4 regions of the Nitratireductor kimnyeongensis genome follow, and region 3 is predicted to be linked to each of the others. Evidence: predicted binding sites of a transcription regulator. Region 3 holds the regulator's gene; each other region holds the start of a gene.

Region 1 (5,927 bases), on a different replicon from region 3:
TCGCCTGTGGCGCATCTTGCTGCCATACTGCCCCGCAATTCAGTGAGTCGCACCTGCCATGATCCGGGCGGTGCGAAATCGGCAGGCGGGGCATTTTTATGGACTACACCGAACTGACAAAAGTGTTCGGCGCGTTTTTCGCTATCATGAATCCGTTTGTGAACCTGCCGATCTTTCTGGCGTTGACGGACGGTTTCACGGTTCAGCAGCAGCGTGTGCTCGCGTTCAAAGTTTCGATTTTTTCAGCCATTATGTGTGCGGTTATCCTGTTTGCCGGTCAGGCGATCATCGGGTTTTTCGGAATCACGGTTGATCAGTTTCGCGTCGCTGGCGGCATCGTTCTTGCGCACATCGCCTGGTCGATGCTGAACGGAAACGGCTTTTCATCCCACCATGGCACCGAGAGCGAACAGGCGCACATCGACGATCTTTCCGGGCTCGCCTTCTACCCGATCACCTTTCCGATGATCGTTGGTCCCGGCACCATCGCAACATTGATCATCTATGCGGGCCAGGCGGGTGGAGTTGAAGCCACATTCGCCGTAGGTGCTGTTGTCGCCAGCATACTGGCGATCCTGTTTGTCGTTCTCTTCTTTGCATCGTTCATCGGACGCGTGTTGAGCGAAACCATGCGCGTGATCACCACGCGGCTCATGGGCATGATCCTGCTCGCGATAGCTGTGGAGATGATCGTCGCAGGTGTGAAAGCCGTGTTGCCGGGCCTTGCCTGAATAGAGACTAGGCCTGACCGCGCAGTCCCTTCACGAGCCGCACGGAGCGGCGCAGTGCGGTCAGGGCCGCGCCGATGGCGACGATCCAGAGTGCCACCGTCAACACCTCGCCCCGCCCGTTCCAAAGAGGTTCGAACAATGAAAGCGCGGCGGCAAGTGTGATCGCCGCCATGCGATGCGGCTTCGCCATGGGGCCGGAGAAGTCCGCCTTCTGGCCGCAGGCGCGTCCAAGCTCACGCACATAGGCGGTGAGAACGGAAAAGCCGCCTGCCGCCCAGCCCAGCGCTGGCAGACCGATCCCGTAGCCGACCCCGACGAGGATCGCGATGTCGGCAACCCTGTCAGGAAACTCGTTCCAGAAGGCACCGTCCGGTGAACCCTTGCCAGCTTCCACGGCCACCATGCCATCGAAGAGATTACAAAGCAGCCGGCACTGCACGAGCAGGCCGGAAAGGACAAGAAGCAGAAGCCGCGTAGGGCCATCCATCTCACCAGCCTGCCAGAAAGCCAGCCCGGCAAGCGCCGCGAACACCATGCTCGCCACGGAAATCTGATTGGGTGTGACGGATGTGTGGGAAAGCCGGCGGGCCACGGCTTTCGCCCAGCCTGTGTCGCGGCTGGCAAGGGGGCGACGATTTTCGGTCTTGTTCATGTAAGCGACCACCAGTAACGGACAAGGTGAAAGAAGATGGGGGCCGAGAAGATGACCGAATCCAGCCGATCGATAAAGCCGCCATGGCCGGCAATCAGATGCCCCCAGTCCTTCACGCCGCGGTCGCGCTTGATGGCCGACATGACGAGCCCGCCGAAGAATCCCATGAGCACGACAACGAAGGACAGAAGCCCTGCCTGGAGAGGTGTGAAGGGTGTCATCCAGAACAGTGTCGCGCCGACCACCGTGGCGCTCAGCGCACCGCCAATAAAGCCTTCGACCGTTTTGGAGGGAGAGAGTTTTGGCGCAATCTTCGTGCGTCCAAGCAGTTTGCCCCAGACATATTGAAGCACGTCGCTCGACTGCACCACCACCACCAGGAAAGCGATGAGAAGCAGGTTGCGCCCCTCATAGCCGGGGATCTGCAGGGTCAGCAGTGCCGGCACATGGGAAACGCAGAAGACGCAGATCATCAGCGCCCATTGCACCTCTGCCACCCGCACGAGGAAATGGTCCGTGTCGCCGCGCAGGGCAGAGACAATGGGCATCAGCAGAAACGCATAGACCGGAACAAGGATCGAATAGAGCCCGTACCAGTCGATGTAGACCAGATAATACTGAACCGGCAGCACGATGAAGAATGCTGAGGCGAGCGCCCAGTGGTCACCGCGCCGTGTGTCCGTCAGCGTCACGAACTCCCGCAGGGCGGCGAAGGAGGCGAAGCCAAAGAGAAGAATGGCGCCGAGCCGGCCGAAGAGCAGCGCGCCGCCCATGAGGATGATCATCACCCACCAGGCGTTGACCCGGTCGTTCAGGTTCTCAATGGCGGCATTGGAGCCGTCAGGCGAGAGCCTGCGTTGGAGAACCTGCCCTGCAAGAGAGGCCAGAACGAGCACGGCGGCGAGCCCACCAAGCAGTTTCAAAAGGTCTATCTGGTGCACGGTCATCATGCGGTGCTTTCTTCAGCATCGGAGATTGATAAGAGCGCAGCGCGCGCCCTTCTCACGAAGGCGTCTTTGGTCTCTGCAGGTTCCACACGCAATGGCGCACCGAAGGTAACAGTGCATATCAGTGGTACGGGGACAAACTCACCCTTCGGCATGACACGGTTCAGATTGTCGATCCAGACAGGCACGAGATCGATGTCGGGCCGCGCTGTCGCAAGATGATAGACTCCGCTCTTGAAGGGCAGAAGAGGTTTGTCGGTTTCATTGCGGGTGCCTTCGGGAAAGATGATGAGCGAGGCGCCGCCATCCAGGGCATCTGCCATTTGTTTGATCGGATCGTCGGCACGCGTCTTGCGGTCGCGATCAATGAGCACTGCGTTGAACACATCACGGCCGATAAAACGGCGGATGGGTGACTTGAGCCAGTAGTCCGCGCCCGCCACCGGGCGGGTCTGCTCGCGCATGCGGGGAGGTAGGACCGCCCACAGGAGAATGAAATCGCCATGGCTTACGTGATTGGCAAAGTAGATGCGCTGCCGGGGAACAGGCTCTATGCCATCCCAAACGGCCCGCACGGCTGTAATAAAGCGCGCGAACAGCGTGATTGCACCAGCCGCGAGCCGCGCCAGGAAACCCATTTTACCCTCAGATCGTGAAACCGATTCGACCCTGCACCTTGTATAGGATGGCGATAGGCTAGGCCAATCGCATGATCGCCTCATTTCAGCATGAAATTTCTATACTGGAAAAGCTATAGACAATGTATTCTACAGATGCTGTCATCCAACGGTAACATAAGCCGACCAATAGAGACCGGTTAACCGGCGATCGACGCTACAGGGAGATACACAATGAGATTTCGCGCAATGTTTTCCGCTGCCACGGCTTTGACCGTGGTGCTTCCGGTAACGGTCGGCGCCGCACAGGCGCAGACCGAGGTGCAATTCTGGCATGCCTTCACCGGCCGTCTCGGCGAACTTCTGGAAAAACAGGTTTCCGATTTCAATGCCAGTCAGGACGAGTATGAGGTTGTGGCGACCCTCAAGGGCAATTATTCCGAAGCCCTGAATGCCGGCATTGCCGCTTTCCGCGCCGGCGAGCAACCGCACATCCTGCAGGTTTTCGAGGTCGGCACCGCCACGATGATGGCTGCCAAGGGTGCCATCAAGCCGGTTTATGAAGTGATGGCCGAGGCCGAAGCCGAGTTCGATCCCAACGCCTATCTTGCACCGGTTGCAGGCTACTACACCAACACCGACGGCGAGATGCTGTCCTTACCCTACAATTCTTCCACTCCTGTTCTCTACATCAACAAGAAGGCGCTTGAGGAAGCCGGTCTCGATCCCGAGTCAAAGCCTGCCACCTGGCCAGAAGTCGAGGAAATTCTCGTCAAGCTCAAGGAAGCCGGTTCTGCATGCCCGCTGACGACGGCGTGGCAGTCCTGGATCCATCTCGAGAATCTGAGCGCATACCACAATGTTCCGTTCGCAACGGAAGCCAATGGCTTTGCCGGCACCAATACCGAACTCGCTTTCAATGGCGATCTTCAGGTGCAGCACATCGACAAGATGGGCGAATGGGCCAAGGAAGGTCTCTTCAGCTATTCGGGCCGTCGCAACGAGGGCGGTGCACGCTTCCGCTCGGGCGAGTGCGCCATGTTCACCGAATCGTCAGCCGGCTATGCCGGTGTGAAGGCCGAGGCCGACTTCCCCTTCACCGTGACCAATTTACCTTATTGGCCGGATGCGGAAGGCGTGCCCTACAACACGATCATCGGCGGTGCTTCGCTGTGGGTCATGTCGGGCCATGAGGCTGAGGAATATGCAGGTGTTGCAGCATTTCTGAACTATCTCTCCAGCGCAGAAGTGCAGGCCCAGTGGCATCAGGACACCGGCTATCTGCCGATCACCACCGCTGCCTACGACCTGACCAAGGAGCAGGGTTTCTACGAAGAAAACCCGGGCACCGACATTGCCATCCTGCAAATGACCGGCAAGGCTCCGACGGAAAACTCCAAGGGCATCCGTCTTGGCAATTTCGACCAGATCCGCGCCATCATCGACGAGGAGCTGGAAGCCGTCTGGCAGGGTCAGAAGGACGCCAAGGCCGCGCTTGACGAGGCTGTGAACCGCGGCAACGAGTTGCTGCGCCGCTTCGAACAGTCGACGCGATAAGTCTATGAAACCTGCGGGGCCGGCAGAAATCTTGCCGGCCCTGGCATTCTTGGTTTGCCCATGGAAAAGCGCGTTACCTTCGACAACCGGTTGTTGCCATACCTGCTGCTCGCGCCGCAGCTTGCAGTGACGATCGTTTTTTTCTTCTGGCCGGCCGGTCAGGCCCTTTACCAGTCGCTGCTTCTCCCTGATCCGTTCGGGCTTGGAGCGCGCTTCGTCTGGTTTTCCAATTTCGAATATCTCTTCAACGACCGCTATTATCTCCAGTCCTTTATCACCACCGCGGTCTTCACCTTCTTCGTGACGCTGGTTTCCATGTCGGTCGCTCTTCTTTTTGCCGTGATGGCCGATCAGGCGGTCAAGGGGGCAGGGGCATACAAGACGCTGCTCATATGGCCCTATGCCGTGGCGCCTGCCGTGGCCGGCGTGATGTGGCTCTTCATGTTCCAACCGTCCATCGGCGTGATCGCCTTTTACATGAAGGCGATGGGCATCGACTGGAACCCCGTTCTCAATGGGGGGCAGGCCATGACGCTGGTCATTCTCGCCGCAGCGTGGAAGCAGATCAGCTACAATTTTCTGTTTTTCCTGGCCGGCCTGCAGGCGATCCCCAAAAGTCTGATCGAGGCGGCGGCGATCGATGGCGCGGGCAAATGGCATCGTTTTCGCACCATCATCTTCCCGCTTCTATCGCCCACCACTTTTTTCTTGCTCGTGGTCAACATCGTCTACGCTTTTTTCGAGACCTTCGGCATCATCCACACCATGACGGCCGGCGGGCCGGGCCAGTCCACCACCATCCTCGTCTACAAGGTCTATTCCGACGGGTTCGTCGGGCAGGATCTCGGCTCTTCCGCCGCCCAATCCGTCATTCTGATGGTTGTTGTTGGCATCCTGACTGTCATCCAGTTCCGCTTCATCGAGCGGCGCGTGCACTATTGAGGAGGGCGGGGCATGGTTGAAAAACAGGGCTTAGGCACGATCCTGATGCACGCGGTGCTGATCATCGGCATCGCCATTGTCTGCTTCCCGATCTATCTCACCTTTGTCGGCTCGACGCTGACTCATTTCGAGATCATTCGCCCGCCCATGCCACTGGTGCCGGGGCCGCATTTCATCGACAATTACAGCGAAGCGCTTACCTCGGGCATCACCGCGCCGGTGGGGCGCATGCTGTTCAATTCCTTTGTCATGGCCATGGGCATCGCCCTCGGCAAGATCGCCATCTCGATCCTGTCGGCCTATGCGATCGTCTATTTTCGCTTTCCGTTTCGAATGTTCGCCTTCTGGGCGATCTTTATGACCCTGATGCTACCGGTGGAAGTACGCATTGTGCCGACCTATGAGGTTGTCGCCTCGCTCGGCATGCTCAATTCCTACACCGGCCTGATCCTGCCGCTCATCGCCTCGGCGACCGCCACCT
Region 2 (5,927 bases), 920 kb from region 3:
GCTCGCCCACTCTGGCAGGGCGCCACGCGCATTGACGGCCTCCCGCTCGATAATTTCGAGCTCCAGCGTTTCGCCCCTGTGGGTTACGGTCACGAAGCCGGGCTGAACGTGAATATGAGTGCCACCGCCGAAGGAAACATCGGCACTCACGATGGCCTCTTCACGGGTTGCCACCGGAGCTGTCGGGGCGTTGTCTGGGGCCGACGATTCGGCTGGTGCAGAGGAAGGCGGCATGGCGCCAAGGAAGCCGCCGTCGTCTTTCGCTGCCGGCTTTGTGTCCAGCGATCCGAGGAAACCGGCGTCGCTCGTTTCACCATTGCCCGCATTGGCGACTTCGGATGTGGCATCGCTGCGGCGTTTCACCGTCGCCATTTCCGTCTCCACCCAGTCCGGTTTCGGATTGTCGCCCAGCGGCGAAAATCGGGGAAAGGAAATGTCCAGGGCATCGCCGTCATATTCGATGTCCGGGCGTACTTCATAGGAGACCCAGTCGGCCAGATAGCTGCCGGCAATATCCCAGTTGCCGTTGGAGATTACCTGACCGACAGCAAAGAGCCACCAGGCAAAGATCATGTAGAGCGCAATAGCAGCGATGATAAGCGCTGCGCGGAAGCGTTCCAGCAGCGGCCGGTGAAAAACATCCGCGTGCCGCGCGGCAATGGCGTTGGCTTCTAGCTCGGTCATGGTCAGCCTCCCCGGCCGAATTCGAATGCCTGCTTGCCGACGAGGCGGCCACGCAGCCAGGCAGAAAACTGATCGACCGCGACGATGGTGCAGAACAGGAGAAGAATGATGGCGAGCGTCTTGGCCTCATGCGTTTGGCTGATCGACAGCCGCAGCGCCTCGCCGATGCCGCCACCGCCGACAGCGCCAATGATGGTGGAGGCGCGCACATTGATCTCGAAACGCAAGAGCGCATAGCTCAGAAAATTGGGCAAGACCTGCGGGACGATGGCGAACCACACGCGTTCAGTCCAGTTGGCGCCAGCAGCGCGGAGGCCTTCCTCGGCTTTCATGTCGGCGTTTTCCACCACTTCGAAAAACATCTTTCCCAGCGCGCCGATCGTATGGATGGACACTGCGATGATCGCGGGAACCGCCCCGAGTGACAGGATCGCAAGAAAGAAGCCGGCGATGACGATCTCTGGAAAGGCGCGCAAGAGTTCCATGAACCGGCGAACGAAAAAGCGTAGCCAGCGCCGTGTCGTCAGGTTCGAGGCGGCCAGAAAACAAAGAACGAAGCCAAGGCCAAAGCCGATCAGGGTGGAAACCAGAGCGATGTTGATGGTCTCCAGCATCTTGTAGAAATATTCGGGCAGGTACAGGCTCTCGGTGAAATAGACCCGGCCTTCCGGATAATTGTATTTCAGGCTGCCATCGTCATAGGGGGAGGGCAGATCGAACAGGGCGCGCCAGATTTCCCACCCATCGCGCGGCAGCATCTGACCTACGAAATCGAACAGGTAGGGCAGTCGGTCGAAAAACTTGCCGGCATTCGATTCATTGGCAAACCAGAACGAACCGCTCATGGCGAGAACCATGAAGACGATGCCGCCAATCGTGTAAAGGCGCCGCCGTCCCGCAAGTTCACGCCAATGGCGTTCCACGGCTTGGCCGGCTTCGGAAAGAAGCAGGGAATGGGTGGTTGCTGTCATATCTGGAACGCCTATGCGACAACGCCGCCGGCACGGACCGGCGGCGCGTCAGATTTCGGGAAAACGATCAGGAACCGATCTTGGAGCGACGGGCGTCGATGATCGGCTCATAGAACGCCGGCGTCACTTCGGTGTAGCCCTTGTAGTCGCCGCCCTGGATGGCGGAGAAGCACTCAGGATCCGTCTCCGGCAGCTCCATCATGAACGTCTTGAACTTGGATTTCATGTCGGCGCCCATGGAGGTGCGAACGACAACCGGGCCGTTCGGGATCAGCGGCGACTTCCACAGTTCCACCAGATCGTCCATGTCGAGAATGCCTTTCTCGACCATCTTGTGCAGGTTGCCGGACGTGTAGCCGTCGGAGAATTCGCCAACACCGGAGGCCCAGGTCGTACCGGCATCAAAGGTGCCTTTCACCACTTCGAGAACCAGGTTCTCGTGGCCGCCGCCGAAGCCGGTCTCGCCAAAGAATTCTTCAACCGATGTGCCGACTGCTTTGGGAAGCGTTACTGCGGGAACGAGATAGCCGGAGGTGGAATCCGGGTCGGCAAAGCCGAGCTTCTTGCCCTTCATGTCTTCCAGCGAGGTGATGCCGGAATCCTTGCGGGCCACCATGACTGAGTGATAGCCGGTGGAGCCATCGGTCTGGACCGTCGTCAGGATAGGCTCCACGGCCTCGGCGTTTTCCAGATAGACCTTCGCATAGGCAGAGGCACCGAGCTCGGCATAGTCGAGGGTGCCGCCAAGAAGACCCTGAATCACGCCGTCATAGTCAGCCGCAGGAAAGAGCGAAACCTTCTCGACGCCGATTACCTCGGGAAGTTTCTCGGAAATGCACGCAAAATTGCGCAGGCGGTCGGCTTCGTTTTCGCCACCGAGAATGCCGATGCGGAATTCCTTCAGGTCTTCGGCCTGTGCGCCGCCGACCATCATCGCGGTGAGCGCTACGGCGCCCATAAGAGCTTTCTTGAACATGACGTCTCTCCATTTGGGTGCCGGCTTTTGCCGCCGGCGGGTTTTCAGGCAGAGCGGCCCATTACGCGGGCCAGGCGATCCCTTGGGTCAGACGGCGGCGAGCGCCGGTTGAGCCTGACCGGTCGATTTCCTTGCCGGCTGTGGGGCCGGGATATTGATGCTGGTGGACGTGATGGCTTCGGAAAGCTCCGCGCCTTCCTCTCCGCCATAAATGTTGCGCACCGCGTCGCTCGTCAGCGCCTCGGGAGGGCCGTCGAATACGACGGCACCCTTCGCCATCCCGACGATGCGATTGCAATAAGCGCGGGCGGTGTCCAGCGTATGCAGGTTGGTGATCACGGTGATCCCTTCGCGGGCATTGATGTCGGCCAGCGAGTCCATCACGACCTTGGCGTTGAGCGGATCGAGCGAGGCGATTGGTTCATCCGCCAGGATCACCTTCGGCTCCTGCATGAGGGCACGCGCAATCGCCACGCGCTGTTGCTGACCACCGGAAAGCGTGCCGGCGCGCTGCAGGGCGGTCTGGGCGATATCGAGGCGCTCAAGCGCAGCGATGGCGCGGATGCGCTCTTCGCGGGTGAACATGTTCATCAGGTTGAGAACGGTGGAACGGTGGTTGAGCCGTCCGAGCAGGACATTGGTCAGCACATCGAGGCGTGGCACCAGGTTGAACTGCTGGAAGATCATGGCGCAGTCACGCTGCCAGCGGCGTAATTCCGGGCCCTTCAGCGCCGAAACTTCCTTGCCGTGGAACAGGATAGATCCTTCCGACGGGTCGATCAGCCGATTGATCATGCGCAGCAATGTCGATTTGCCAGCGCCAGAGCGGCCGATGATGCCAACCATCTGCCCCTGATCGATCTTCAGCTCCACGTTGCGTACAGCCGTGTTCGACCCGAAGCGTCGCGTGACCTTGCGAATTTCAAGCATTTGCTTTTCCCGTTAAGCGCCTTGTCGCGGCTCTCCCGCAGGCTTTCCGCCCTTGTTGTCCAATCGCCTAATGGGTGAGCATGAAACCTGCATGTCGCCTGGATGACGGTTTCTTGACAGTCCACAATGCCGCCACGCGCAGGGTAGTGTCATGGCGATGGGGTCTTCTTTCGGGATGTGCTAAGAGGCGTCGTCTTTAGGGAGAGGATTGATGGGTACAACGCATTCCGGCACCTGCCTTTGCGGCGCGGTGAGATTTCAGATCTCGGGTTCGTTCGAGCGCTTTTATCTCTGCCACTGTGCGCGCTGCCGCAAGGGGTCTGGCTCAGCCCATGCCGCGAACCTGTTTTCGAGTGCGGCCGAGATCACCTGGCTTTCGGGGAAAGACGGGATCGAGAGTTTCAGGGTGCCGGACGCGCGGCACCGGCGCAGTTTTTGCCGAACCTGCGGCTCTGCTCTTCCCAGGGTAGAAGCAGGCGGCGCGATGGTCATCGTGCCGGCAGGTTGTCTGGATACACCGGTATCCATGCAACCGACTGCGCATATCTGCATGTCCAGCCGTGCGGACTGGGACGATGGGTTGAGCGAGGTTCCTCGGCTGGAGGGCTTGCCGGGCTAAACTTCTGATTGATCAGCGTGGTGCGCAGATACGCTCTCTTGCAGCCGCATATTCGGTCGCAAGTCGGTCCACGAGCGCGCCTGCGCCCACAATTTCGCCGACCGCTCCAATGCCCTGACCGCTTCCCCAGATGTCGCGCCAGGCCTTTGCGTCGGCGCTGGCGAAATTCATCTTGGAGGGATCGGCTTCCGGCAGATTGTCTGGATCCATGCCGGCCTTGACGATGGAGCCTTTCAGATAGTTGCCGTGTACGCCGGTAAAGAGGTTGGAATAAACGATGTCGGCAGCACGCGAGGCGACGATCATCTCCTTGTAATCGTCGGTGGCGCGCGCCTCCTGAGTGGCGATAAAGGGGGAACCGATATAGGCAAGGTCCGCGCCCATTGCCTCGGCCGCCAGCACCGCACCGCCATTGGCAATGGCACCTGACAGAAGCAGCGGTCCGTCGAACCATTGCCGGATTTCCTGAACGAGGGCGAAGGGAGAAAGCGTGCCCGCATGGCCGCCAGCCCCCGTGGCCACCGCAATAAGCCCGTCTGCGCCCTTTTCGATGGCCTTTCGTGCATGGCGATCGTGGATGATGTCGTGCAGCACGATGCCGCCATAGGAATGAACGGCCTGGTTCACCTCCTCGACGGCACCCAGCGAAGTGATGACGATCGGCACCTTGTGGTAGACGCAGACCCTCAGATCATGCTCCAGCCGATCATTCGAGCGGTGGACGATCTGGTTGACGGCAAAAGGAGCGGCGGGGCGGTCCGGGTGTTTCGCATCATGTGCTGCCAGCTCTTCCTTGATCTGCGATATCCATTCGTCAAGCTGCTCTTTGGGGCGGGCATTGAGCGCAGGAAAAGACCCGACAATGCCGGCCTTGCATTGCGCGGTTACCAGAGGCGGATGCGAGATGATGAACAAGGGCGCGCCGACGACGGGCAAACGCAGAGTGTCGAAAACGGCCGGAAGCGCCATGTGAAACCCCTTTTATTGACGTATTCGTAAACGTCAAAACTTTTTACAGCATCTCGACGCCGAATGAAAACCTCCGGCTGCACATTTTACGGAGTTCCTGTCTCAACCAGGAGCGATATCGTTGTGCCGCCGCGCGAGGAAGTCTCGCATCGCGGCAAGCCCTGCATCAATCCCCTTGCGTCCGAAACCGATGCGGAAACGCTCCGCAGGGGTTTCCATGAGTTCCGAGTGGTAGACGGAGGCCGGCAGCAAAAGCACCCCTGCCTGTTCCACGAGATCGTGGCAGAACCGCTCAACCCCGTCGCGTCCGTTGTAGCGCGGATAGGCAACACAGCCGCCATCCGGGTGCTTCCAGTCAAACAGTTCCGAATACTCGCTGAAGAATGCATCCATCTTCTCAAGGTTCTCCGCGATCAGCGAACGGTTCCGCGTGAGAATGCGGTCACGCACTGAAAGCGCCATCACCGCCAGCCGTTCGCTCGGGGCAGAGTTGCAGATGGACAGGTAATGCTTGTAGCGCTCCAGCTTCTGCAAAAGCGCCGTGTCACGGCTGGCGATCCAGCCGATACGCAGGCCCGGCAAGCCATAGGACTTGGACATGACATTGAGGGAAATGCCCTTTTCATAAGCCTCGGCAGCCTGTGGCAGGCGCTTGCTCTCATCGCTTTCGAGCAGCCGATAGACCTCGTCGCTGAACAGGTAGAGATCGTGCTCGCGGCAAAGCGCAACGAGCGCGGCGAAATCGTCCTGGGGCATCAGGGCGCCGGTCGGATTGTTG
Region 3 (5,927 bases):
CCTGCAGACGGGCGCGTGCACGGCTGACCCGGCTCTTGATCGTTCCGACCGCACAGTCACAGATCTCCGCAGCCTCTTCGTAAGAGAAGCCTGAGGCACCGATCAGAATGATCGCCTCACGCTGATCCTCAGGCAGTTGCTCCAGCGCCCGGCGAAAATCCTTGAGATCAACCGAACCTTCCTGAGCCGGGTGGACAGACAAACGCCCCGTGATGGCACCGTCGCTATCTTCCACCTCGCGCTTCCGCTTTCGCATCTGAGAGTAGAATTCGTTGCGCAGGATCGTAAAAAGCCACGCCTTCAGATTGGTGCCCGGCTGGTAGCTCGCCTGCTTGTCCCAAGCTTTGACGAGCGCCTCCTGAACCAGATCATCGGCCCGGTCAGCGTTCTTCGAAAGTGAGACCGCAAACGCGCGAAGGCTGGGTACGGTGGCCAGAAGATCATCACGAAAGCCAGGATATACACTCATTGACATCAATCCTTGCTTCCGGTCGTTTCAGAGCTGCTCTTCTGTTCCAACTGGCTGAGAAGATCGCTGAACCGGTCCGGAATATCTTCCGCTATCAAATCGTCATAGTACTGCCTGAGCTTGCGCCCGATCTCCGAGTTTGCGCCAAGAGGATCGCTGTCCTTCCCGCGCTTCTCCTGACCCCGTTGGGTATTGGGTTTGCCGTAATTCATGCCCTGTCTTTGTCCATATAGTCTTGTCTCCCAATGAAGCGGACGCACTGAAATGGCCCGCACCACCACTCTTCCATACGGAATAGAACGCTGCTGAGCAGAAAACGTTCCCTCCTTATGGAACATTTTCGCGGAACGAGCGTTTCCCATGACATAAATATTCTTTGTTCGCATTGCCATATTACGAGGGAGACCTGAAATCCATGACCTTGTCAGCGCGTATCGCACCGCACCTTCCATATCTGCGGCGCTTTTCCAGAGCTGTGTCCGGCTCTCAAACGAGCGGTGACGCCCTGGTGGCCGCGGCGCTTGAGGCGCTGATCGCCGACACGAGCATTTTCCCCGAGGCATCGACAGACAAGATCGCGCTCTTCAGGCTTTTCACATCGCTCTTTGAGACACTCGATGTGCGTATCCCCGAAAGTGCGCCGACATCCGCTTGGGAACAACGCGCTTCCAGCAATCTGTCGTCACTCGCACCCCGCCCACGGCAGGCTTTCCTTTTGGTAGCCGTCGAGAACTTCCGCCCGGAAGAAGCGGCGGAAATTCTGGAAACCGACATGAAGGGCATCAATGCGATGCTGCATGAGGCCAGCGAGGAAATTTCCCGCCAGGTGGCCACCGACATCCTGATTATCGAAGATGAGCCGTTGATCGCGATGGATATCGAGGAAATGGTCGAAAGCCTTGGTCATCGTGTCGTCGGCAACGCCCGAACGCACAAGCAAGCGGTCGAGATGTTTGCTAAAACGCAGCCGAAAATGGTGCTGGCAGACATTCAGCTTGCCGACGGGAGTTCGGGCCTCGACGCCGTGAATGAGATTCTTGAAGGAGCGACGGTCCCTGTAATCTTCATCACGGCTTTCCCGGAGCGACTTCTGACAGGCGAGCGCCCTGAACCAACCTTCCTCGTCACGAAGCCTTTCAGTCCGGAAATGGTCAAGGCACTCATCAGCCAAGCGCTTTTCTTCGACCACCAGGCTCGTGCGGCTGCCTGAGCAGCACAGCGCTTTTCTGATGAAAAAGGCCGCCTTCTGGCGGCCTTTTTGTTTGCCGGACTTCTTTCTCCGGGAACCAATCTTCGCGGATAACGTTTAAATCGCATAACTAAACGGAGAGACAGAATGCTTTACTGGGCCCTTATATTTCTCGTCGTCGCTCTTGTCGCCGGCGCCCTTGGTTTTGGCGGTATTGCAGGCGCTTCAGCAGGTATCGCGCAAATCCTGTTCTACATCTTTCTGGCCCTTCTCGCGATTTCCCTGATCATGGGACTGCTGAGAGGCCGCCGTTAAACGAGTACAGAAAACGTAAACATACGCGGCACCAACGATGCGGACCTTCCATGGCTTCCGCATCAGGAAAACAGTGAAAGGAGAACGCCATGGAACACATCGCTGGGCTTCTTCTGGTTGTCGGTTGTTCCGGCAACATGGCTGAATGCCGCGAACTTCCCGCCCCTGCTCCGATCTATGAAACCTTCGAGGAGTGCGAGGCCGAGAAGCCGGTTTCCCTGCGTGAGCTTGAAGGTGAAGCGCCGCGGGTGATTGCAACGTGCGTCTTTGTGGATCCTGCACTCGTCTATGATGACGCAGTGCTGGAATGGGACATCACCAAAGATGGACAGCTCACGGCCTCACTGGAGCCGGTTACCAGCTTCGCTGTCGCTCACAACGGGCATGCGCGTCAGAAGAATATCTTCACCGAGTGATCAGACTGCAACTTCAACGAAACCCCGGCAATTTGCCGGGGTTTTCCATGTCAGCCTGCCTCAGGCTTCTCGTATGGCGTAACCTGCGCCGCGAATGGTCCGGATCACATCGGGAAGCCGGCCCTGGTTCACGGCTTTGCGCAATCGGCCCACATGGACATCGACGGTGCGTTCGTCGATATAAATCGTCTCACCCCAGACATTGTCGAGCAGCTGGCTGCGCGAAAATACCCGTCCGGGATGCTGCATCATGAATTCCAGCAGGCGAAACTCGGTCGGCCCGAGCCGGATCTCATTCTTGCGCCGGTAGACGCGATGCGATTCCCGGTCGAGCACGATATCACCCACAGAGAGCACCGTTGAAAGCACCTCAGGCTTGGCTCTGCGCAGAAGCGCCCGCACACGCGCAACGAACTCCGGGGTCGAGAACGGCTTCACCAGATAATCGTCGGCGCCAGTGGATAGCCCGCGAACGCGGTCGCTCTCCTCTCCGCGAGCGGTGAGCATGATGATCGGCAGACGCTCGGTTTCAGGGCGCATGCGCAGCCGGCGGCACAGTTCGATGCCTGATACAGCCGGAACCATCCAGTCCAGCACGAGCAGATCGGGTACATTCTCCTGCAGGCGCACCTCGGCTTCGTCGCCGCGCGAAATCATCTCGACCTGATAACCCTCGGCCTCCAGATTGTATTTCAGCAAGACGCAAAGCGGTTCGTCGTCTTCAACGACCATGACCTTGGGGGCAATCATGGAAGGCATTCTCCTAAAGCATTGCTACGGCCGTCTAGGCATCCGCATCGACCGTCATCTGTGTTTCGTCTAGCTTCGGCCGCTGGACCGGAAGCTGTTCCCCCGTCACCACATAATAGGCATTCTCAGCGATATTCGTTACGTGATCGCCAATGCGCTCCAGATTCTTCGCGCAGAAGAGAAGATGCGTACAGGACGTGATATTCCGCGGATCTTCCATCATATAGGTCAACAATTCGCGGAACACCGACGTGTACTGAATGTCGATTTTCTCATCGTCGTCACGCAACTGGATCAGCGCCTTGGCGTCGCGCTTGACGTAGTGTTCGACCACAGCATCGACCTGTCGCAGCACCAGACCTGCCATCGCATCGATTGAATGAGCAAGCGTGCGCGGCGTGGCGCTCTGACCCACGGCACTGACGCGCTTGGCGATGTTCTTCGCAAGATCACCGATACGTTCCAGATCCGCGGCCATGCGTATGGCGCCGACAACGCTGCGCAGATCCTGTGCCATTGGCTGGCGCTTGGCGATCAGCGTGATGGCACGCTCGTCGAGATCACGCTGCTTGGCATCCATGATCGTGTCATCGGAGATGACGCGCTGCGCAAGTGCGGTATCGGAATGAAGAAGGGCATTGGTGGAGGCGCGGGTCATCGCACCGGAGAGATCGCCCATATCGCGAATGAGGCGGTCGATCTCACCGAGTTCCTCATCGAAGGAGCTGACTGTGTGCTCACCCATGATCTGGTTCCTTATCTGTGCGTCAACCGAAGCGACCGGTGATGTAATCCTGGGTGCGCTTGTCATCCGGATTGGTGAACATCTTGTCCGTCGGACCTTCCTCGACAAGGTTGCCCAGATGGAACATGGCCGTGCGCTGCGAAACGCGCGCCGCCTGCTGCATGGAGTGCGTCACGATGACAATAGTGTAGTTCTCGCGCAACTCGTCGATCAGTTCCTCGACCTTGGCAGTGGCAATGGGATCGAGAGCCGAGCAGGGCTCGTCCATCAAGATAACCTCGGGCGACACCGCGATGGCGCGCGCAATGCATAAGCGCTGCTGCTGGCCACCGGAGAGACCCGTTCCAGCCTCATGCAAACGGTCTTTCACCTCGTTGAAGAGACCGGCTTTCTGCAGGCTGGACTCGACCACCTCATCCAACGCGCTCTTGGAGGAAACAAGGCCATGAATGCGCGGCCCATAAGCAATGTTCTCGTAGATCGATTTGGGAAACGGGTTGGGCTTCTGGAACACCATGCCAACGCGAGCGCGCAGTTCCACCACATCGACTTTCGGGTCGTAAATGTCCTGCCCGTCCAGCGCGATCTCACCTTCCACCCGGCAAATATCGATCGTATCGTTCATGCGATTGAGGCAGCGCAGGAAAGTGGATTTGCCGCAGCCCGAAGGACCGATCAGTGCCGTGACCTGCTTTTGTCTTACGTCGAGATCGACATCGAAGAGCGCCTGCTTCTCGCCGTAGAAAACCCGGACCTTGGTCCCGCGCATCTTCACCGGCAACTCTTCTGTCCTGTTCTGCACCGCTTCTTCCACGGCCGCGTCCGTCAACATGTTCATATCTCCTACTCCGTTACCAGCGGCGTTCGAAACGCTTGCGCAAGACGACCGCAACGGCGTTCATCAAAACCAGGAAGCCCAAAAGGATAAGGATAGCCGCGGAGGTCTTCTGCTGGAAGGCAGGCTCCGGGAAATCCGCCCACATGAAAATCTGCACCGGCAACACGGTGGCCGGCGATGTGAAACCGCCCGGAATATCCACGATGAAGGCGACCATGCCGATCATCAGAAGCGGGGCCGTCTCGCCAAGCGCCTGTGCCATGCCAATGATGGTCCCCGTCAGGATGCCCGGCATGGCAAGCGGCAGGACGTGGTGGAAGACGGTCTGGATCTTGGACGCGCCCACTCCAAGCGCGGCCTCACGGATCGATGGCGGCACCGCGCGAAGCGCTGCACGCGACGCGATGATGATTGTCGGCAAGGTCATCAGCGCCAGAACCATGCCACCAACCAGCGGGGCCGACCGAGGCAGGTTGAACCAGTTCAGGAAGACGGCGAGACCGAGCAGACCAAAGACAATGGATGGTACGGCCGCCAGATTGTTGATGTTCACCTCGATGAAACCGGTCAGACGGTTCTTCGGTGCGAATTCTTCCAGATAAATGGCAGCGGAAACGCCGATGGGGAAAGAGAGCGCCAAGGTAACCAGCATCGTCAGGGCCGAGCCGACAACGGCGCCCCAGATGCCCGCCATTTCCGCTTCGCGGCTGGCGCCGCCAAACAGGAACTGCGTGTTCCAGGCGCTCGCCGTGCGTCCATCGGCCTCGAGCTGATCCACCCACACGATCTCCCGGTCGGAAATCTTGCGCTGCCCTTCCGGGGTGGCGATGACCCGCAGGCGGACGGGTCCGCCAGCCTCTGCCACCACCGGGGAAAGGATCGAACCGCGCGCAACCACACCGGTGTCGCCCGGCTCCACAGCGGTCAGCTTCACGGCGCCATCGCCAAGATAGGCTATGATTGATGAAGCACCCGTCGTCAGCCGCAGGGCGCCCGCATCCTCTTCAACAGCGCCGGCGGCCCTGGCCGTCTGAAGCAGGCTGTCGTCGGAAAAGCTCAAGGTGGCTTCCGCGCCGTCAATGGCGACATTCTGCAGGGTCTCAACTGTCGTTTCGGTGCTGTCGGCAGCCAGCAACCCTTTCAGATAGAGATCGGAGAAATCGTCCATTGGCACGGCATGGTCGACCGTGCCCCCCGGTTGCAGG
Region 4 (5,927 bases), 310 kb from region 3:
CCGACCTGGTGCTCACCGTCGTACAGATGCTGCGCAAGAAGGGCGTTGTCGGCAAGTTCGTCGAGTTCTTCGGCGAAGGTCTCGACCATCTGACGCTCGCGGACGCTGCCACGATCGGCAATATGGGTCCGGAATACGGCGCGACCTGCGGCTTCTTCCCGGTCGATTCGGAAACACTGAATTATCTCAACGTCTCCGGCCGCTCCAAGGACCGCATCGCGCTGGTGGAAGCCTATTGCAAGGCGCAGGGCATGTTCCGCGAGACGGGGACCGAGCATCCGGTTTTCACCGACACGCTCGAACTCGACCTCGGCGACGTGGTTCCCTCCATGGCCGGCCCGAAACGTCCGGAAGGCCGCATTCCGCTCGACAACATCGCAGCCGGCTTCGCCGAATCGCTCGAGAAGGAATACAAGAAGGATCCGTCCACGCTGGAACAGCGCTGGCAGGTTGAGGGCGAGGATTACGATCTCGGCCATGGTGACGTGGCGATTGCCGCCATAACCTCCTGCACCAACACCTCGAACCCAAGCGTGCTCATCGGCGCGGGCCTGCTGGCCCGCAACGCCAACCGTCTCGGCCTCAAGCAGAAGCCATGGGTGAAGACGTCGCTCGCACCCGGTTCCCAGGTGGTTGCGGAATATCTTGAGAATTCCGGCCTCCAGAAGGAGCTCGACCAGATCGGCTTCAACCTCGTCGGCTTTGGCTGCACGACCTGCATCGGCAACTCCGGCCCGCTTCCGGCACCAGTCTCCAAGACCATCAACGACAAGGGCCTGATCGCTGCCGGCGTTCTCTCCGGGAACCGCAACTTCGAAGGCCGTATCTCGCCGGATGTGCAGGCCAACTACCTTGCCTCTCCGCCGCTGGTTGTCGCCTACGCGCTCGCCGGTTCGGTGACCAAGGACCTGACCAAGGAACCGATTGGTCAGGACAAGGACGGCAACGACGTCTATCTGAAGGACATCTGGCCCTCCAACCAGGAGATCCAGGAGTTCATCCAGAAGAACGTTACCCGCGATCTCTTCGAAAAGAAGTATGCAGAGGTCTTCAAGGGTGACGAGAACTGGCAGGCCGTGCAGGTGCCGGAAGGCGAGACCTATGCATGGGACGACAAGTCGACCTATGTGCAGAACCCGCCCTACTTTGTCGGCATGAAGAAGACGACCGGCAATGTGAGCGACATCAAGGGTGCGCGCATCCTCGGCCTGTTCGGCGACAAGATCACCACCGATCACATTTCGCCGGCCGGCTCCATCAAGGCACAGTCGCCAGCCGGCAAATACCTGATGGACAATGGCGTGGGCGTTGCCGACTTCAACCAGTACGGCACGCGTCGCGGCAACCATGAGGTGATGATGCGCGGCACCTTCGCCAACATCCGCATCCGCAACCACATGCTGGGCGAAAACGGCACCGAAGGCGGCTACACGATCCACTATCCTTCCAAGGAAGAGATGTCGATCTACGACGCGGCCATGGAATACCGCAAGGAAGGCGTGCCGCTCGTGGTGTTCGCCGGCGGCGAATACGGCAATGGCTCCTCGCGCGACTGGGCTGCAAAAGGCACCAATCTTCTGGGCGTCCGCGCCGTCATCTCGGAAAGCTACGAGCGTATCCACCGCTCAAACCTGGTTGGTATGGGTGTCATCCCGTTTGTCTTTGCCGACGAAGGAACGAGCTGGGCAAGCCTAGGCCTGAAGGGCGATGAGACCGTCACCATCGACGGGCTCGAGACCATCAAGCCCCGCGCCACAGTGAACGCGAAGATCACTTTTGCCGATGGTGCGGTGAAAGAGGTTCCACTTCTGTGCCGCATCGATACGCTGGATGAGCTTGAATACTTCAAGAATGGCGGCATCCTGCAATACGTGCTGCGCGATCTGGCCGCCTGACTGAGCCACGCCAACGCATGAACCAGACCGCCGGCGGAAACGCCGGCGGCTTTTTTTAGCCGCAGACGCTTGGCCAATAGGCTCACCGGAACGTGACTTCTTGTTGAGGTGCACTGGCTCATATAGTTCTGAAACAAAGCAATGATCGCTTCAATTTCCGAACGGAGAGCGCATGTTCCGGCTCTGGACACCGGGCCTTATCCTGGCCTCGGCATTAGGCTTACTTGCCCCGATGGGCCCTGCGGAGGCAGAGAACACTGGTCGCCCGATCGGCGTTGTAGAGCTATTTACGAGCCAGGGGTGCAACTCCTGCCCTCCAGCCGATGCGATTTTCGATGAGCTCGCTTCCCGCAAGGACGTCATAGCCCTTGCCTATCATATCGACTACTGGGATTACCTGGGCTGGCGTGACGCACTTGCACGCCCCGCCAATTCCGAACGGCAAAGAAAGTATGCCGGGGCCCTACAGAAGAGTTCGGTTTACACCCCTCAGGCGATCATCAACGGTCGCCGTGATATGAACGGCGCCAACCGCGCCAAGGTCGTGTCGACACTTGAGGCGTTGGCGGGGACCGCCGCCGGACTACAGGTGGAGCTATCTCTGGAAGACAGGGGTGACAGCATCATCGTAAGCGTTGGCTCGCTGCCCGAAGGCCTTGATGGTCAAGACATCAGCGCGCATCTGGTCTTTGTGGACTACATCCCGCAAAGCAATGTGGAAATTCGCGGTGGCGAGAACCGCGGCCGTACAATCCACTATCGAAATGCGGTCAACCGGATTCAGACCATCGGCATGTGGGACGGCACTGCGAAGAAATTCGAAATGCCCAGATCGGAGCTCATCCAGGAGGGCAATGGCTGCGCCTTGTTGCTTCAGAGCGTCGATGACAGCGGTTTGCCTGGTGCCATACTCGGCGCCATTGCGCTCGACCCATAGGATCCAGTTCAGATTTCCCCGTAGGATCCATCTCGGTTTTCATTTTTAAAAGGCTGGTCCCAAAAGAAAAACCGGTGCCGACTCATTCAGCACCGGTTGTATTCTTTTGGGACCGTTGCCTTACTCGGGCGTCCGAGAGTTGGTTCGATCCGGTCAAGACCCCGAGGGCGGGGGGGCTTGGGGTTTTCGGGATCCGTGTCCGGACCGAACCGTCTCAGGCAACGTCCGGATCGTTGCGGGACAATGGGGCGTGAGCTTGAAAAAAATGCGGCAAGAAAAAGGCACGTCATCACCAATTCCGACAAGCGGTCCCGATTTGTGACTACCGGCTAAGTGATGCGACTTGCAGAGCTCGAATACATACGTCGGCAAAAGATGTGGATGGATGTAATCACTCTGATCCCCACAACATCAAGAAGGATGAGGCATAGCTGCGGCTCCTCCTGGCAGCGACCAAGAACGGGTTGCGGCAATGCGGGCTTGCAATTCCTCCTATGGCAGGCGAACCTTCCCTCGTCATAAGATCGTCATGAGGACAGCCAATGACCGATTACGGCAGCCCCGGGGAGGATAGGGATGGATCCGGCATACTGATCCCGCTGCACGAGGCACGCAGGGTACGTTCGGACCTTCCCGTAACCTTCGAGCGGCGCGAACTGGATCAGATTCTGCGTATTTATGGTCGCATGGTTGCTGCGGGCGAATGGCGGGACTATGCCATCGATCATCTAAGGGACCGAGCAGTCTTCTCCGTTTTCAGGCGGACCAGCGAAGTTCCACTGTTTCAGATCGTCAAGGACCCCAAGCTGACACGAAAACAGGGAGCCTACAGCGTCATCGCCGCGACCGGAGCGATCCTGAAACGTGGCCACGAGTTGGCACGCGTACTAGCGGTATTCGACAAAAAACTGAAACTCGTTCCGTAGGCAGATTTAGCGGAAGCTCTCGCCACGAAACAAGCGTTCGGGGACAGAATTTGGGTCGGGGTCAGCCGCGTCCCCCTCGTTCAAGGCCAGTTGCATAAACACTGTGTCGAGCCAGCGACCATGCTTGAAGCCGCTGCCACGAAGAATGCCGGCATCACGAAAACCTGCGGCTCGGTGCAGTTTCACTGAAGCGCTTTGCTCTGAACCATCCCCGATAACGGCCACGAGCTGTCGAAATCCACACCGCTCACACGCTTCCACCAGCGCCCGAAGCAGAAGCCTTCCGATCCCGCGCCCCTGCGCATCCGGTGCCAGATAAACAGAATCCTCGACCATGAATCGATAAGCCCGCCGCGCGCGAAATGGTCCCGCATAGGCGTAGCCGAGAATGTTGTTCTGTTCCTCGGCAACGATATAGGGATAACCATTGCAAACAAGTGCTTCCATGCGTTCAAGCATTCCTGCCTCGCTTGGCGGTTCGAGCTCATAGCTCGCCGCACCTTCGGTCACTGCATGGGCATAGATGCGGGTGATCGCGGGAATGTCTTCCGGATCGGCGGGGCGGATGGTGGCTGTCATGAAAACCCGGTCAGGTTGGTCGATGCAATGAAAAGGGCGGCTCGAAAGCCGCCCTCTCAATAACATGTTTTCTGATTCCGCTCGCCCTACTCGCGATTGCCGAGGAACTGCAGCAGGAACATGAACAGGTTGATGAAGTCGAGATAGAGACGCAGCGCACCCATGATCGCCTTGCGGCCGGACACGGTGGCATCGTCACCCTCGTAATACATCTCCTTGATCTGCTGCGTGTCGTAGGCCGTGAGCCCAGCAAACACCAACACACCGATCACCGAAATGGCGAACTGCAGCGCCGAAGAGCCAAGGAAGATGTTCACGATCGAGGCAATGATAATGCCGATCAGCCCCATGAACAGGAACGACCCCATGCCCGAAAGGTCACGTTTGGTCGTGTAGCCCCAGAGCGACAGCGCGCCGAACGAAGCGGCGGTGATGAAGAAGGTGCGAACGATGCTCTCGCCCGTGTAAACAAGGAAGATCGTCGACAGGGAGAGGCCAACCAGGCCTGAGTAGACCCAGAACGTGGTCTGTGCAGCAGCGACACTCATGCTCTGAATGCGGAAGCTCAGGAAGAACACCAGCGCCAGCGGCGCGAGAATGACAACCCAGCGGAAAGCGCTGGCATAGATGAGCTGGCCAAACGCGGTCAGCTGGCCATCTGCGATGGCGAGATTGAATGCACCAAAGGCTGCAAGGCCGGTAATAGCCAAGCCGAGCGCCATAAGGTTGTAGACGCGAATCATGTAGGCGCGCAGGCCCTCGTCGATGGCCGCGTCCGCGCGCACGCCGTGCGTTGCGCGGGCCTGATAGTTGCGAAGGTCAGCCATAATTACCCCTTTCTGGCTTTAATCCCGTCCGGTGACGGCCAAAAGACCGTGCGCCGCTGGCGGGATACCAGCATGCGTACATCAAATATGATGTCAGTTTGTGTTCAGGACAAGACCTCTCACCGCCGGAAATGCCTCTGCGGCAACAGTTCGCGGCCAAAATCGCACCTCTCCGAACCCAGGGTTAATGCTTTTTGACGCTTCACAGGTTGCGCAGAACCGGCGCTGCCTTATGCCCCAAGACCCGCCAGGTCCCGACCAACCCGAAGCCGACGGTCATGATCAGGGCCACCACCACGGTTGTCAGCGCGACCTTTGGCAGAAACGCCGACGGCAGACCCATCACCTGCGACACGACAAACCAGGCGGCAATGCCGCCGGCCAGCAATGCAAAACTGGCCGTGGCCAGCCCGATCAGCAGGTATTCGAGCGAAAAGGCAGCGATCAACGTGCGACGCGTGGCGCCGAGCGTCTTCAGAACCACCGCATCGTGGACACGCGCCCGATTGCCGGCTGCCAGCGCCCCGGAAAGAACCAGAACCGAGGCAATCAGCGCAACGGCGGCTGCCGCGCGAATGGCGGTGGCCAATTGTTCGACAAGCCGATTCACCACATCGAGTGCATCCTTCACGCGAACAGTGGTCACTGTCGGGAAGCTACGCGTGACAGCGTTCAGAATCTGCGATTCGTCGGCCTGTGTGGCATCCGCATCAGTCAATGTCGCCAGCCAGGCATGCGGTGCGCCGGCAAAAGTGTTGGGCGA

Evidence for each region. Region 3 encodes PhoB, which activates phosphate uptake and scavenging genes when phosphate is short. Its sites were predicted from a motif close to TGTCATNNANCTGTCAT; they were not measured.
Region 1: a site for PhoB is predicted at 3,108-3,124, ahead of ugpB (sn-glycerol-3-phosphate ABC transporter substrate-binding protein UgpB). Genes of this name have one in related genera too.
Region 2: a site for PhoB is predicted at 3,664-3,680, ahead of phnC (phosphonate ABC transporter ATP-binding protein). Genes of this name have one in related genera too.
Region 4: a site for PhoB is predicted at 3,347-3,363, ahead of KW403_RS07740 (DUF2794 domain-containing protein). Genes of this name have one in related genera too.

Annotation. Positions count from the first base shown of each region.
Region 1 is NZ_CP078144.1:15,361-21,287, forward strand. Features, by position in the region: gene KW403_RS18110 (MarC family protein) at 99-731, shown strand; gene KW403_RS18115 (CDP-alcohol phosphatidyltransferase family protein) at 739-1,383, opposite strand; gene KW403_RS18120 (phosphatidate cytidylyltransferase) at 1,380-2,330, opposite strand; gene KW403_RS18125 (lysophospholipid acyltransferase family protein) at 2,330-2,968, opposite strand; gene ugpB (sn-glycerol-3-phosphate ABC transporter substrate-binding protein UgpB) at 3,182-4,504, shown strand; gene ugpA (sn-glycerol-3-phosphate ABC transporter permease UgpA) at 4,565-5,446, shown strand; gene ugpE (sn-glycerol-3-phosphate ABC transporter permease UgpE) at 5,459-5,927, shown strand, end outside.
Region 2 is NZ_CP078143.1:2,239,909-2,245,835, forward strand. Features, by position in the region: gene phnE (phosphonate ABC transporter, permease protein PhnE) at 1-684, opposite strand, end outside; gene phnE (phosphonate ABC transporter, permease protein PhnE) at 687-1,655, opposite strand; gene phnD (phosphonate ABC transporter substrate-binding protein) at 1,723-2,631, opposite strand; gene phnC (phosphonate ABC transporter ATP-binding protein) at 2,719-3,561, opposite strand; gene KW403_RS10685 (GFA family protein) at 3,773-4,180, shown strand; gene KW403_RS10690 (NAD(P)H-dependent flavin oxidoreductase) at 4,193-5,149, opposite strand; gene KW403_RS10695 (aminotransferase class I/II-fold pyridoxal phosphate-dependent enzyme) at 5,252-5,927, opposite strand, start outside.
Region 3 is NZ_CP078143.1:1,321,581-1,327,507, forward strand. Features, by position in the region: gene KW403_RS06230 (sigma-70 family RNA polymerase sigma factor) at 1-469, opposite strand, end outside; gene KW403_RS06235 (NepR family anti-sigma factor) at 475-681, opposite strand; gene KW403_RS06240 (response regulator) at 885-1,679, shown strand; gene KW403_RS06245 (DUF1328 domain-containing protein) at 1,806-1,973, shown strand; gene KW403_RS06250 (hypothetical protein) at 2,063-2,389, shown strand; gene phoB (phosphate regulon transcriptional regulator PhoB) at 2,450-3,136, opposite strand; gene phoU (phosphate signaling complex protein PhoU) at 3,174-3,884, opposite strand; gene pstB (phosphate ABC transporter ATP-binding protein PstB) at 3,907-4,722, opposite strand; gene pstA (phosphate ABC transporter permease PstA) at 4,736-5,927, opposite strand, start outside.
Region 4 is NZ_CP078143.1:1,635,741-1,641,667, forward strand. Features, by position in the region: gene acnA (aconitate hydratase AcnA) at 1-1,895, shown strand, start outside; gene KW403_RS07735 (DUF1223 domain-containing protein) at 2,068-2,832, shown strand; gene KW403_RS07740 (DUF2794 domain-containing protein) at 3,375-3,758, shown strand; gene KW403_RS07745 (GNAT family N-acetyltransferase) at 3,765-4,337, opposite strand; gene KW403_RS07750 (Bax inhibitor-1/YccA family protein) at 4,424-5,164, opposite strand; gene KW403_RS07755 (ABC transporter permease) at 5,367-5,927, opposite strand, start outside.